4 regions of the Streptomyces sp. NPDC036815 genome follow, and region 1 is predicted to be linked to each of the others. Evidence: riboswitches for the same ligand, from Rfam matches in the RefSeq annotation. Region 1 holds a riboswitch; each other region holds the start of a gene.
What was found. A riboswitch is a leader RNA that binds a small molecule or an ion and turns the genes downstream of it on or off. The one in region 1 is predicted to bind cobalamin.
Positions count from the first base shown of each region.

Region 2: linked by a shared signal. The riboswitch ahead of ACZ69I_RS00175 (ABC transporter substrate-binding protein) and the one ahead of ACZ69I_RS05790 (cobalamin biosynthesis protein) in region 1 are both predicted to bind cobalamin.
Region 3: linked by a shared signal. The riboswitch ahead of ACZ69I_RS03720 (ABC transporter substrate-binding protein) and the one ahead of ACZ69I_RS05790 (cobalamin biosynthesis protein) in region 1 are both predicted to bind cobalamin.
Region 4: linked by a shared signal. The riboswitch ahead of ACZ69I_RS34260 (energy-coupling factor ABC transporter permease) and the one ahead of ACZ69I_RS05790 (cobalamin biosynthesis protein) in region 1 are both predicted to bind cobalamin.

Region 1 is NZ_JBVJPW010000001.1:1,290,288-1,293,469, reverse strand. Features, by position in the region: gene ACZ69I_RS05800 (inorganic phosphate transporter) at 1-854, shown strand, start outside; gene ACZ69I_RS05795 (hypothetical protein) at 867-1,091, shown strand; cobalamin riboswitch at 1,235-1,380, shown strand; gene ACZ69I_RS05790 (cobalamin biosynthesis protein) at 1,488-2,444, shown strand; gene ACZ69I_RS05785 (cobyric acid synthase) at 2,441-3,182, shown strand, end outside.
Region 2 is NZ_JBVJPW010000001.1:31,637-34,818, reverse strand. Features, by position in the region: gene ACZ69I_RS00185 (ABC transporter ATP-binding protein) at 1-23, opposite strand, end outside; gene ACZ69I_RS00180 (FecCD family ABC transporter permease) at 20-1,027, opposite strand; gene ACZ69I_RS00175 (ABC transporter substrate-binding protein) at 1,096-2,073, opposite strand; cobalamin riboswitch at 2,118-2,249, opposite strand; gene ACZ69I_RS00170 (M67 family metallopeptidase) at 2,255-2,677, opposite strand; gene ACZ69I_RS00165 (amino acid permease) at 2,782-3,182, opposite strand, start outside.
Region 3 is NZ_JBVJPW010000001.1:843,518-846,699, forward strand. Features, by position in the region: gene ACZ69I_RS03710 (AraC family transcriptional regulator) at 1-770, shown strand, start outside; gene ACZ69I_RS03715 (VOC family protein) at 767-1,243, shown strand; cobalamin riboswitch at 1,262-1,446, shown strand; gene ACZ69I_RS03720 (ABC transporter substrate-binding protein) at 1,513-2,550, shown strand; gene ACZ69I_RS03725 (FecCD family ABC transporter permease) at 2,694-3,182, shown strand, end outside.
Region 4 is NZ_JBVJPW010000025.1:101,703-104,884, forward strand. Features, by position in the region: gene cbiQ (cobalt ECF transporter T component CbiQ) at 1-727, opposite strand, end outside; gene ACZ69I_RS34255 (energy-coupling factor ABC transporter substrate-binding protein) at 734-1,120, opposite strand; gene ACZ69I_RS34260 (energy-coupling factor ABC transporter permease) at 1,120-1,830, opposite strand; cobalamin riboswitch at 1,861-2,044, opposite strand; gene ACZ69I_RS34265 (alpha/beta fold hydrolase) at 2,216-2,866, shown strand; gene ACZ69I_RS34270 (histidine phosphatase family protein) at 2,863-3,182, shown strand, end outside.

The sequences.
Region 1 (3,182 bases):
TCGCCGCGACGCTGGCCACGCGCCTGACGTACCGCATCGGCCGCACCACGGACCAGAAGGCCACCGCCAAGGGCTACCGCGCAGGCCAGATCGCCTCCGCCGGACTCGTCTCCCTGGCCCACGGCACGAACGACGCGCAGAAGACCATGGGCATCATCACGCTCGCCCTGATCACGGGCGGCGTCCTGAACCCCGGCGCCAACCCCCCGATGTGGGTCATCGTCTCGGCCGGCATCGCCATCGCGCTCGGCACCTACCTCGGTGGCTGGCGCATCATCCGCACCATGGGCAAGGGCCTGACCGACCTCGCGCCGCAGCAGGGCTTCGCTGCCCAGACCAGCGCCGCGACCGCGATCCTCGCCTCCTCCCACATCGGCTTCTCGCTCTCCACCACCCAGGTCTGCTCGGGCGCCGTGATGGGCGCGGGCCTCGGCCGCAAGGGCGGCGTCGTCCGCTGGTCGACCGCCACCCGGATGTTCGTCGCGTGGGGCCTGACCCTGCCGGCCGCGGGTCTGGTCGGCGCGGGCGCCGAGTTCCTCACCAAGCAGGGCCCCTGGGGCATCACGGCCACCGCGGCGCTCCTGATCGCCGGATCGGGCGTGATCTGGACGCTCTCCCGGCGCAACGCCGTCGACCACACCAACGTCACGGATGACGAGATCCGCACCGACGACACCGCGACCACCGAGCCCGCGGGCGTGGTGACCACCGCGATCGCCGCCGTCACGCCGCCCCCCGTGGGCGCGATGGCCTCTTCCGTCGCGTCGGACGCGTCCGTCAAGGCCACCGTCACGGCTCCGACCACCACCACGACCGGCGCCATGGCGGACCCCGCCCGGCCCGCGACCGTGTAAGGACAGACCAGCATGAGCATCGACTGGGCAGCTCTCGGCTCCGTCTTCGGAGTCAGTCTCGCGGTGACCGTGGCCCTGGTGGGCCTCTTCACCCTCGGCATCGTCGGCCTCTCCAAGCAGCAGACGGCGGCCGCCTCCACCGGTGGCGCCGCCCCCCTCGCCCGCACCGGCGCGTACGCCTGCTTCGCCCTGTGCGCGGCGGCGGTGGCGTACGGGATCTTCCTGATCGTCGCCTGACGGCAGCCGTCCCGCGTGGGGCGCGGAGCGTACGGACGCTCCGCGCCCCACGCGCATGTCAGGACCTCGCGTGCGGGCCCCGCGCGCGGGCCGCCCGTGTGGGCCCCAACACACTCTCCCGCCGCAGGTCAACAGCGAGTTGACGGGCCTTCGCGGGCCGTGGTGGACTGCCCGGGCCAACTACGGCGGCAGAAGAGGAAGCCGGTGCGAATCCGGCGCGGTCCCGCCACTGTCACCGGGGAGCCATTCCCCGCGAGCCAGGAACTCTCGCCGCCGATCACGTCGAACCAGGGCGCGGACACCCTGAGTGAGGACATATCGCCATGCTCGGCCGCCCGGTGCCGCCCCTTCTCTTGAGTACGAGCCGTCTCCTCAGCGCAGCGGCGGGCTGAGCGCATGAGTGCCGATCGCGACTTCGCGTACGGCGCCGCCGCCGGCCTCCTCGGTGACCTGCTGCTCGGCGATCCCCGCCGGGGCCATCCGGTCGCCGCGTTCGGCCGTGCCGCGGGCGCCGTCGAGCGGATGCTGTGGCGCGACCACCGAGGCTGGGGTGTGCTGCACGCCGTGGTGTGCGCCGGGGGCGCGGCGGGTGCCGCCGCCCTCGCCACCGCTCTCGTACGCCGCTCCCGGGCCGGGTCCGTCGCGCTGACCGCCGCCGCCACCTGGGCCGTCGTCGGCGGTACGTCGCTGACGCGGGAGGCGCGGGCCATCGGCGGGGCGCTGGAGGCCGGGGACATCGAGGTCGCGCGGGAGCGGCTGCCGCACCTGTGCGGACGGGACCCGCAGGCGCTCGACGCCGACGGCATCGCCCGGGCCGTCGTGGAGTCCGTCGCCGAGAACACCTCCGACGCGGTCGTCGGCGCGCTCGTGTGGGGCGCCCTGGGCGGCGTCCCCGGGTTCGTCGGGTTCCGGGCCGTCAACACGCTGGACGCGATGGTGGGCCACAAGTCGCCCCGGTACCGGCGCTACGGCTGGGCGTCCGCCCGCCTCGACGACGTCTTCGGCTGGCCGGGCGCGCGGCTCACCGCGGGGCTCGCGGCGCTGGCCGGTGACTCGCCCTCGGGGGCGGTACGGGCGTGGCGCGCCGACGCGGCCGCGCACCCGAGCCCGAACGCCGGGCCCGTCGAGGCGGCCTTCGCCGGGGCGCTGGGCGTGCGGCTCGGGGGAACGCTCTCGTACGGGGGCCGGGTCGAGCACCGGCCCGTTCTGAACGCGGCGGGACGCGACGTCGAGGCGGCGGACATCGAGCGGGCCGCCGAGCTGTCCCGCCGGGTCGGCCTGCTCGCCCTCGGGGTCGTGGTGGGTGCCCGCTGGGTGCTGCGGTCGGCAAGGTCGAGGAGAGGGAAAGCATGAGCGGTGGACTGCTGGTCGCCGGGACCACCTCGGACGCGGGGAAGAGCGTCGTCACCGCCGGCATCTGCCGGTGGCTGACCCGCAAAGGGGTGTCCGTCGCGCCGTTCAAGGCGCAGAACATGTCCCTCAACTCCTTCGTCACCCGTGAGGGGGCGGAGATCGGCCGGGCCCAGGCCATGCAGGCCCAGGCCGCCCGCGTCGAGCCCAGCGCGCTGATGAACCCCGTACTACTCAAGCCCGGCGGTGACCGCTCGAGCCAGGTCGTGCTGATGGGCAGGCCCGTGGGCGAGATGAGCGCCCGTGGCTACCACGGGGGGCGGCAGGCGCAGTTGCTCGACACGGTCGTGGGATGCCTGGAGGAGCTCCGGGGCACGTATGACGCCGTGATCTGTGAGGGCGCGGGCAGTCCCGCCGAGATCAACCTGCGGCGCACCGACATCGTGAACATGGGCATCGCGCGCGCCGCCCGCTTCCCCGTACTGGTGGTCGGGGACATCGACCGGGGCGGGGTGTTCGCGTCGTTCTTCGGGACGACGGCGCTGCTGAGCGCGGCCGACCAGGAACTCGTCGCGGGCTACCTGGTGAACAAGTTCCGGGGCGACGTCTCCCTGCTCGAACCCGGGCTCGACATGCTGCACGGGCTCACCGGGCGGCGCACGTTCGGTGTGCTGCCGTTCCAGCACGGGCTGGGCATCGACGAGGAGGACGGCCTGCGGGTGTCCCTGCGGGGCGCCGTCC
Region 2 (3,182 bases), 1.3 Mb from region 1:
ACGGGCCGGGGCGGGTGGGTCATACCGGTACTCCTTCGTTGCGCCGCCGCAGCAGCCACAGGAAGAACGGGCCACCGGTCAGCGCGGTGAGCACGCCCACGGGGATGTCCTGCGGCGCGGCGACGGTGCGCGCGGCGAGGTCGGCGACGACCAGGAAGACCGCGCCCATCAGCGCGACGACCGGCAGCAGCGCGCGGTGGGCGGCGCCGACCAGCATGCGGGCGGCGTGCGGGACCATCAGGCCGACGAAGCCGATGGCCCCGCTGTAGGCGACCAGGACGCCGGTGAGGAGCGAGGCGAGCACGAAGACGCCGACGCGGAAGCGGGCGGCGTCCAGGCCGAGGACGGTGGCGCCCTCCTCCCCGGCGAGGAGCAGGTCGAGGGGGCGGGCCATGGCCATCAGGAGGGCCGTGCCGACGACCAGCGTGGCGCAGGGCAGGGCGAGCATGTCCCAGCGGGCGCTGCCGAGGCCGCCGAGCGTCCAGTACATGACCTCCTTGAGGTGGTCCGCGCTGTCGGCGGTGACCAGGATGAGGCTGGTCAGCGCGGACAGGATGTACGAGACGGCGACGCCCGCGAGGATCAGGCGGCCGGTGGCGAAGCCGCCGCCGCTTCTGGCCAGGGCATAGACGAGGACCAGCGAGATCAGGGCGCCCGCGAAGGCGGCGGCCGGGATCGTGACGGTGGTCGACAGGGCGGCGCCGAGCCCGAAGACGCTGCCGAGCACGATGGCGCAGACCGCGCCGACGGAGGCGCCCGAGGAGACGCCGAGCAGGAACGGGTCGGCGAGGGGGTTGCGGACGAGGGCCTGGAGGACGGTGCCGATAACGGCCAGTCCCGCGCCGACGGCTGCGCCGAGCAGGACCCTGGGGAGTCTGACGTCGAGGACGATCGTGCGGAACGGGGAGGGTTCCGCCCTCCCCGTGAGGATGTCCATGACCTGCGCCGGGGGGATCCGCACCGAGCCCAGGGCCAGCCCGGCGAGTATCGCTCCCGCCAGGGCGGCCGTGAGTACCGCCAGGACGATGAGGCGCCGTCCCCTTGCGTGCCGTCTGTCGCCCTGCGGGCTCGTCCTCGAACGCCGGACGGGCTGGATCACAGCTGCGCCGCCAGTTTCCTCACCGCCTCCGGTGCTCGTACGCCGGTGACCACGTCCGACAGGGGCAGGACCGCGAAGCTCTTGTTCTTGATGGCCGGAATGTCCTGGAGGGCCGGGTCGTCGAGGAGGCGCTTCTTCTTCTGGGCGACCGTCGTGGCGCCGTAGTCGAGGATCAGGATGGTCTCGGGCGCGCGCTCGACGACCTTCTCCCAGGACGCGTCGCTGAAGGACTTGTCGACGTCGGCGAAGACGTTGTGGCCGCCCGCCCGTTCGATGATGTCGTTGCCGATGCCCCGGCCGCCCGCCGTGAACGCGGTCTTGTCACCGCTGTCGTAGACGAAGACGGAGCGGGCCTTCTTGCCCCGGGACGTGGACTTGGCGGCGGTGGCGGCCAGTTCGCGGCGGGCACCGTTGATCCACTGGTCGGCGCGGGCCCGCACCCCGAACGTGGCGCCGACCTCGCGGACCTCGCGGTAGACGTCGTCCATGGAGACGGGGTGCTCGGCGCAGCCCTCGACGTTGAGGCGGCTGTCGATGCCGGACTTGGCGAGGGCCGCCCGGCTGCGGCCGTCACCGGCGAGGAAGGCGCTCGCGTAGCCGCCGTACACGTAGTCCGGGTCGGCGGCGAGCAGCTTCTCGTAGGAGGGGTACTCCTTGGCGAGCACCGGGATTGCCTCGTACGCCTTCTCGTACGCGGGCAGGACCCTGTCGTCGAGGTAGGCGGTGCCCACGAGTCTGTCGCCGAGGCCGAGTTCGAGCATCACCTCGGTGGCGTGCTGATTCATGGTGACGGCGCGCTTCGGGGGCGCGTCGTACGTCGTCCGCACACCGCAGTTGGTGACGGTGTACGGGAATCCGGCGGCCTTGGCGGCGGGCTTCGTGTCTCCGTCCGGGCCGGGCGAGGAGCATGCGGCGAGCGGGACGAGCAGGGCGGCCGCGGCGAGTGCGCGTATGCCGGTGTGGCGGCGGGACATGGCTGAGCTGCCTCCTCCAGGGGATTTCCGCGTCCCCTGCGTTGCGTGGAGAAAGGCGGCAGGTCAGTTCCTGACTCCCCCGCCCCGGCCGGTATCGGCCGGAGGGACGGGGTCACAGTGGCGGGACCGTGCCGGGTTCGCACCGGCTTCCTGGCTCCTGCCGCCTCAAGGGTGGTCGGGGTCAGTATGCCTCGACGACCTGCACCTCTTCCTCGGTGACCACGCCTTCCACGATCCGGTAGGAGCGGAACTGGAAGGGGCCCGCGCCGTCGGTGTCCGCCGTGGAGACCAGGACGTAGTGCGCGCCGGGCTCGTTGGCGTAGGTGATGTCGGTGCGCGAGGGGTAGGCCTCGGTCGCGGTGTGCGAGTGGTAGACGATCACCGGCTCCTCGTCGCGGTCGTCCATGTCGCGGTAGAGCTTGAGGAGGTCGCCCGAGTCGAACTCGTAGAACGTGGGCGAGCGGGCCGCGTTCAGCATCGGGATGAAGCGCTCGGGGCGGCCGGTGCCCGCCGGACCCGCGACCACACCGCAGGCCTCGTCGGGGTGGTCCTGGCGCGCGTGCGCGACGATCTGGTCGTGGAGGGCCTGGGTGATGGTCAGCATGGGAGTCAGGATAAGCAGAGGGCCCGCACCGTACCGAAGTGTGGTACGGGCGGGCCCGAATGCTGGACAGGGGCCTTGGGGAGCCTCAGCCCTTCCGGTGCGGGTCAGTCCTTCTCGACGGAGTCGGAGACGCCGACCTTCTGCCGGTTGAAGGCCGCGGCCTCCGGGTTGCGGCTCTTGAGGACCAGGTAGGAGACCGTGAGGATCGCGGCCCAGACCGGAGCGGCGTACAGCGAGATCCGCGCGTCCTTGTCGACGCCCATCATCACGATGACCATGCCGATGAAGAGCAGGGCGAACCAGCTGGTGAAGGGGGCACCGGGGGCGCGGAAGGTGGACTGCGGCAGCTCGCCGCGGTCGGCCTTGCGGCGGTAGCGGATCTGGCAGGCCAGGATCATGATCCAGGCCCACATGCCGGAGATGGTGGCGAAGGAGACGACGTAGTTGAACGCCTCGCCCGGCCACTGGTAGTTGATCCAGACGCCGACGAGCATGAAGGCGGCCG
Region 3 (3,182 bases), 450 kb from region 1:
GGGGCCTGCCCTCGCCGTACCTGACGGTGATCTTCTCGCTCGACGGGCCCATCGCCACCGGCGCCACCCCCGACCGGGCCACGGGGCCGGACGCGGCACGCACCGAGATCGTCGTGGGCGGCCTGCACCGGAGCCCCGCGTACGTCGTCCAGCCCGAGCACGAGGCGGGCATCCAGCTCGCCGTGCACCCCCTCGCGGCCCGGGCACTCCTCGGCGTGCCCGCGGCCGACCTGACCGGTCAGCTCGTCGTCGACGGCGCCGACGTGTTCGGCGACCGCGCCGCCGACGTACGGGAGCGGCTGTGCGAACTGGACACCTGGGCGGACCGGTTCACCCACCTCTCCGCCTACCTGCGGCGGCGCGCGTCCGACGGCCGCGCCGCGGGGGCCGTCCGCCCCGAGGTCGCCGAGGCCTGGGCCTGGCTGGCCCGGCACCGCGGCACGGGCACCCTGGGCGGCCTGTCCCGGCACGTCGCGCTCAGCGAGCGGAGGCTGACCGCGCTGTTCCGCGCCGAGACCGGCCTCAGCCCCAAGCAGGCCGCGCGCCTCATGCGCTTCCAGCACGCCAAGGCCGCCGTGGTCCGCGCCGTCGCGGCGGGCGCCCCGCCGGACCTCGCCCGGGTCGCGGCCGACACCGGCTACTACGACCACTCGCACCTCGTCCGCGACTTCCGGCAGTACACCGGGGCGAGCCCCACCCACTGGCTGGCCGAAGAGTGCCGGAATATCCAAGCCGGGGCGCACGGCAAGGACGAAGACTCGAAGACATGAACACCACACCGCACACCACACCGAACCCGAACCCCGAGCCGGCCCCCGCCGCGGGTGAGCACCTCACCACGCCCCCTCCCGCCGTCTGGCCGGGCGTGCAGGCCCAGGACGCCCCCGCGCTGATCGACTTCCTCGTCGACACCGTCGGCTTCCTGCGCACCGCCGTCTACGAGGACGGGGGCCGCGTCGCCCACGCCCAGCTCGACTGGCCCGAGGGCGGTGGCATCATGCTCGGCTCGTACGACCCGGAGGCCGCGGCCACCTGCGGCACACCCGGCACCGGGGGCGCCTACGTCGTCACCGCCCGGGTGGACGACCTGTACCGCCGCCTCACCGGGGCGGGCGTGAAGATCACCGCCGAGATCGAGGACAAGCCGTACGGCAGCCGCGAGTTCGCCATCGAGGACCCGGAGGGAAACCGCTGGTCGTTCGGCACCTACCGCGGCGAGCCGAGGCCCGCGCCGACCACGTGAAGGCGTGTGACAGGTGCGTGATAACTTGCGCAAGCCAGTCAAACCCACACCTGGGCCAGGGAATCCGGTGCGAATCCGGAACTGACGCGCAGCGGTGAGGGGGACGGGCGGGGCCACGGCCACTGGGTGTCTCCGGACGCCCGGGAAGGCGCCCCGCCCGGTCGATCCCGAGTCCGAAGACCTGCTGGCGCCTCCGCTCGCACACCGGGCGACGGAGGTCGTGACGCAGGCCAGGCTCCGCGTATGAGCCGTGAGACTCAAGGGATCACGTGTCCTCGACAGCCCGTACATTCGCCCTCCTCTGTGCCGGTCTGCTCGCGCTCACCGCGTGCGGCGACGGCTCCGCACGGAACTCCGCGCACTCCGGGGGCGGGAGCGCCGACGGCTATCCGGTCACGGTCACCTCCTGCGGCAAGGAGGCGAAGGTGACGGCGCCGCCGCGGCGGGCCGTCTCCCTCGACCAGGGATCCACGGAGATCCTGCTCTCCCTCGGCCTCGCCGACCGGATGGTGGGCACCGGCACCTGGACCGACCCGGTCCTGAAGAACCTGGCGAAGGACAACGCGAAGGTGGAGCGCCTCGCCGACCGCTACCCGTCGCTGGAGAAGGTCCTCGCCAAGGAGCCGGACTTCGTCAGCGCCTCCTTCCTCTACACGGTCGGCAAGGGCGGCGTCGCCGACCGTACGAAGTTCGGCGAGCTCGGCGTGCCCGTCTACGTCTCGCCCACCGACTGCGCGGGCAAGGACAACGACGGCGCGGGCGACGGCAAGCGCGTGAAGACCCTCACCATGGAGAGCGTCTACGGCGAGGTGCGCGACCTCGCGAAGGTCTTCGACGTGAAGAAGCGCGGCGAGAAGCTGATCGCGGGCATGAAGGACCGCGTCACGGCGGCCACGAAGGACATCGACGCCTCCGACGCGCGCCTCATGTACTGGTTCGCCAATTCCGACGCCCCGTACATGGCGGGCTGCTGCGGCGCCCCCGGCATCATCACCCGCGAACTCGGCGCGAAGAACGTCTTCGACGACACCCGCGAGGAGTGGCCCCAGATCAACTGGGAGACCGTCGCCGACCGCGACCCCGACGTCATCGTCCTCGGCGACCTCACGCGCAAGTCGCAGTCGGCCGAGAGCGCCGCCGCGAAGATCGAGTTCCTGGAGTCCAACCCGGCGACGAAGAACCTGACCGCCGTGAAGAAGAAGCGGTACGTGCTGCTCAGCGGCCAGGCCATGAACCCCACGATCCGCACGGTCGACGGCATCGAACAGGTCGCGGCCGCGCTGCGGAAGTTCGGACTCGTCACGTGACGCGGGTGGGCGGGGTGGCGCCCGGCACGGAGGAGGTGGCGCCCGGCACGCGGGACGGGGCACGGGGCACGCAGGACGGGGCGCAGGACGGGGCACGGGGCACGGAGGAGGTGGCGCCCGGCACGCGGGACGTGGCACGGGGCATGCGGGACGTGGCACCCGGTGCCGTACACCCGCCCGCCCCGCCGCACGGCCTGCGGACAGGGCTGCGCCTGGGCCTGCTCTGGTCGCTGGGCGTCGTCGCGCTCCTCCTCTCCGTGTCCGTGGCCGTCACCATCGGCCCCGCGGACATCTCCGTGCCCGACGTGTGGTCGACCGTCGCCGCCCACCTCGGCTGGGGCGAGACCCCGCTCACCCCGATCAGGGACGGCATCGTCTGGAACCTGCGGATGCCCCGCACCCTGCTCGCCGCGGTGTGCGGCGCGGGCCTCGCGGTCTGCGGGGCGGTCATGCAGTCCCTGCTCCGCAACCCCCTCGCGGACCCCTTCGTGCTCGGGGTGTCGTCCGGGGCGTCCACGGGCGCGGTCGCGGTCGTCGTCCTCGGGGTCGGCGGGGGAGCGGTGTCGGTCTCGGCGGGCGCCTTCGCCGGGGCGGTCTGCTCCTTCGCCCTGGTGCTGCTCCTGAGCCACACG
Region 4 (3,182 bases), on a different contig from region 1:
CGAGGGTGAGGGCCACGAGGCCCGCGAGGAGTACCGCGGCCGCGGCCACGAAGCGCCGGGAGATCCGGGCGTCGGGCACGAGGACCCGCAGCGTGCCGTCGTAGCCGCGTCCCGCGAGCCCGGCCTGCAGCCGGCCCGCCCGGTCGAAGGCCCGCACGAACGCGGTGGCGCCGAGACCGGCCAGGGAGCGCCAGGTGGCGGCGCGGGTGGTGTGGCCGAGCCGGGCGGCCTGCGCCTGGCGGATCCGGCTCATGGAGTCCAGGAGCAGGAAGCTCATCCGGTACGTGACGAGTGCGACGTCCACGACCGGCGCGGGCACGCCCGCCTTCACCAGCCGCGGCAACAGGTCCGACATCGGCGTGGTGAAGGCGAACAGGAGCACCCCGAGCGAGGCGGCGGAAGTCCGCAGGAGCAGGCCGCCCGCGCGCGCGGGACCACCGTCGGCGAGCGTCACGAACCCGTCGGGGCCGCCGAGTTGGACGAGCAGCGTCAGGGCGCTCGTGACGCAGAAGCCGAGCGGCACCCGGTAGGCGCGCCACAGCTTGCGGGGCGGCACGCCCGCGGGTCCGAGCAGCAGGACGAGCGCCGCGAGGACCACCAGGGCGGCGCCCGGCCAGGGCGGCAGGGAGATGGCGAGGACGGTGAGGCCGAGCCCGAGCACGGCCTTGTCCACGGGGTGACGGCGGCGCCAGCGGCTGCTGTGCGCCGCCGCGTCGATGGGCAGCACGCCGGGTCAGACCTGCTCGGTCTCGGGCCGCTTGTCCGCCGCGTCGGGCGTCGAACCGGTCGGCGAACCGGTCCGCTCGCGCTGCTCGAGGAGCTGCTCCGCGCCCTGGCGGCGTCCCTTGCGCAGCCCGAAGTAGTACGCGAGCACCCCGGCGCCCATGGCCGCCTGCAGGGCGAAGAGCGCCGACTCGATCTCCCCGGAGGGGGGTTCGTACAGCGGGGAGAACCACGGTTCGTAGTCCGGCTCCATCTCGGTGATCGCCGTCTCGGCCTGCGCGTCGGCGCCTGCGAACGGTTCTTCCTTGTCGTCGCCGAGTCCGAGTGCCAGGGGCAGCACCGCGAGCGCGGCGACGACCACGAGCAGCAGAATGTTGATCTTCGCGTTCCGGCTCATCAGGCGTTGGCCCCCGTCTTCGTCTCGGCCGTCGTCACGGTCCGCTTGCCCTGCAGCAGCACGCCGAGCCGGGTGAGCTCGCCCTTGCTGGACTGCACGAGCAGCCGCATCACCAGGACGGTGAGCAGCCCCTCGCTGACGGCGAGCGGGATCTGGGTGACGGCGAAGATGCCGCCGAACTTGCCCAGGGCGCCCAGGAATCCGCTGCTGGGGTCGGGGAACGCCAGGGCCAGCTGGACGCTGGTGACGCAGTAGGTGGACAGGTCGGCGACGAACGCCCCGAAGAACACGGCGACCATGAGCGGCACGTCGTACCGCTTGAGGAGCCGGTAGACCGCGTATCCCGCCCAGGGCCCGACGATCGCCATCGAGAATACGTTGGCGCCCAGGGTGGTGAGCCCGCCGTGGGCGAGCAGCAGAGCCTGGAAGAGCAGGGTGATGGTGCCGAGCACCGTCATGATGGGCGGCCGGAACAGGATCGCTCCGAGGCCGGTTCCCGTCGGGTGCGAGCAACTGCCCGTGACGGACGGGATCTTCAACGCGGAAAGAACGAATGTGAAGGCCCCGGAGGCGCCGAGGAGCAGGGTGCTCTCCGGGTGTTCCCTGACCTCACGGGTCAGGGAGCGGACTCCGTGGACGACGAACGGCGCGGACGCTACGCCCCAGGCGATCGCGTGCGCCGGCGGGAGGAAACCCTCGGCTATGTGCATGGCTCGGCAGACCCTCTCCAGCACCTCGTGGATGGACAACGCGCCTTGGCCGGTCTCCTGGCTGACGGGTCGTACCGACCGGACTCCGCCTTCCCGGGTACGTGAGTACCCAGTGGCTGCCGCGAGGGCTGGAGCCGGACTTCCCGATCACAGTGGCGAGGGCCGCACCGGCATCACACCGGATTTCCCGTGCACCAAGGCGTGGTGACATTAGTGCGCAACTGATCTGCTGACAACTTGCGCCGTGGGCGCGGGGGTGGCACACGCGAGCGCGTATACCACCGCGTACGCCCCTGTTCAGAGGCCGTGTGCGGCGGGTGGGGCCGGTGTTGGTCCGACGCTCCCGGCAGCGGGCGGGCGGGTCACGTCCGGGTAGGTTTGCGCGGTGACCTCGATTCGGACGCAGGGCCTCGCATCGATGCGCGACGGGGCGCGACTGCACTGGACGGCACTGCGGGGCGGTGACTGGCGCACCGCGTACCGGGCGGAGCGCGACCGCCGCATGTCCGCCGCACGGAGGGAGCGGCTCCGCGCGCTGGAGGAGTTGACGGGCCGTACGGAGGAGCAGGAAGTCGACTTGCTCACACTGGCGTGGTCCACCGACCACGCCGATCCCGAACTCGGATGGGCATGGGCCACGCAGGCTGCCCGACGGCGGCGCCCGGTCAACTGGGCGATGAACGGTGACCTCGGCAGGGAAGGCCGCGCGGACCCGCTCGACGCACATCTCGACGGCCTGTCCGCGTGCCTGCCCGCGCGAACGGAGCTCCTCGGCGGGGCCGACGACCCGCGCCCCCTGTCCTCACTCGCTTCCCTGGCGCACCGGCTCGGTCTTCCGCTGACGCGGATCGAGGGCGCCGGGCACGAACCCTGGCTGGAACAACCCGACGCGGTCCGCGCGCACCTGCGGCGATTCGTGCGGGACGCCGAGCCCACGGAAGGCGGCGAGCCCCGGACCGGCGCGCCTTCGCCGCACTCCGTTGAGGGATGCGCCAAGGCCTCTCCAACTCCCCACCCGCGGAAGGACGTTCCGTGACCACGCGCGTGCTGTTCGTCACACCTGCCCTGACCGCCGCGGCGCGGCGCGGTGTGTTCGGCGACGACGAGTCCCTCGACCCGGCCGGTGCGGCCCAGACGCGTCGGGCGGCCGGAACCCTGCCCACGGGGTGCCAGGTCCTCGTCTCCCCCGGCGCGCGCTGCGCGCAGACCGCCGACGCCCTCGGCCTCGGGGCGGGCCTGGCGGTGGCGTCGCTGGCCGGTCTCGACCCGGGCAGGTGGCGCGGCAGGCCGCTGGAGGACGTGCACGCCAGGGAACCGCAGGCGGTGGCTCGTTGGCTGACCGAGCCGGAGAG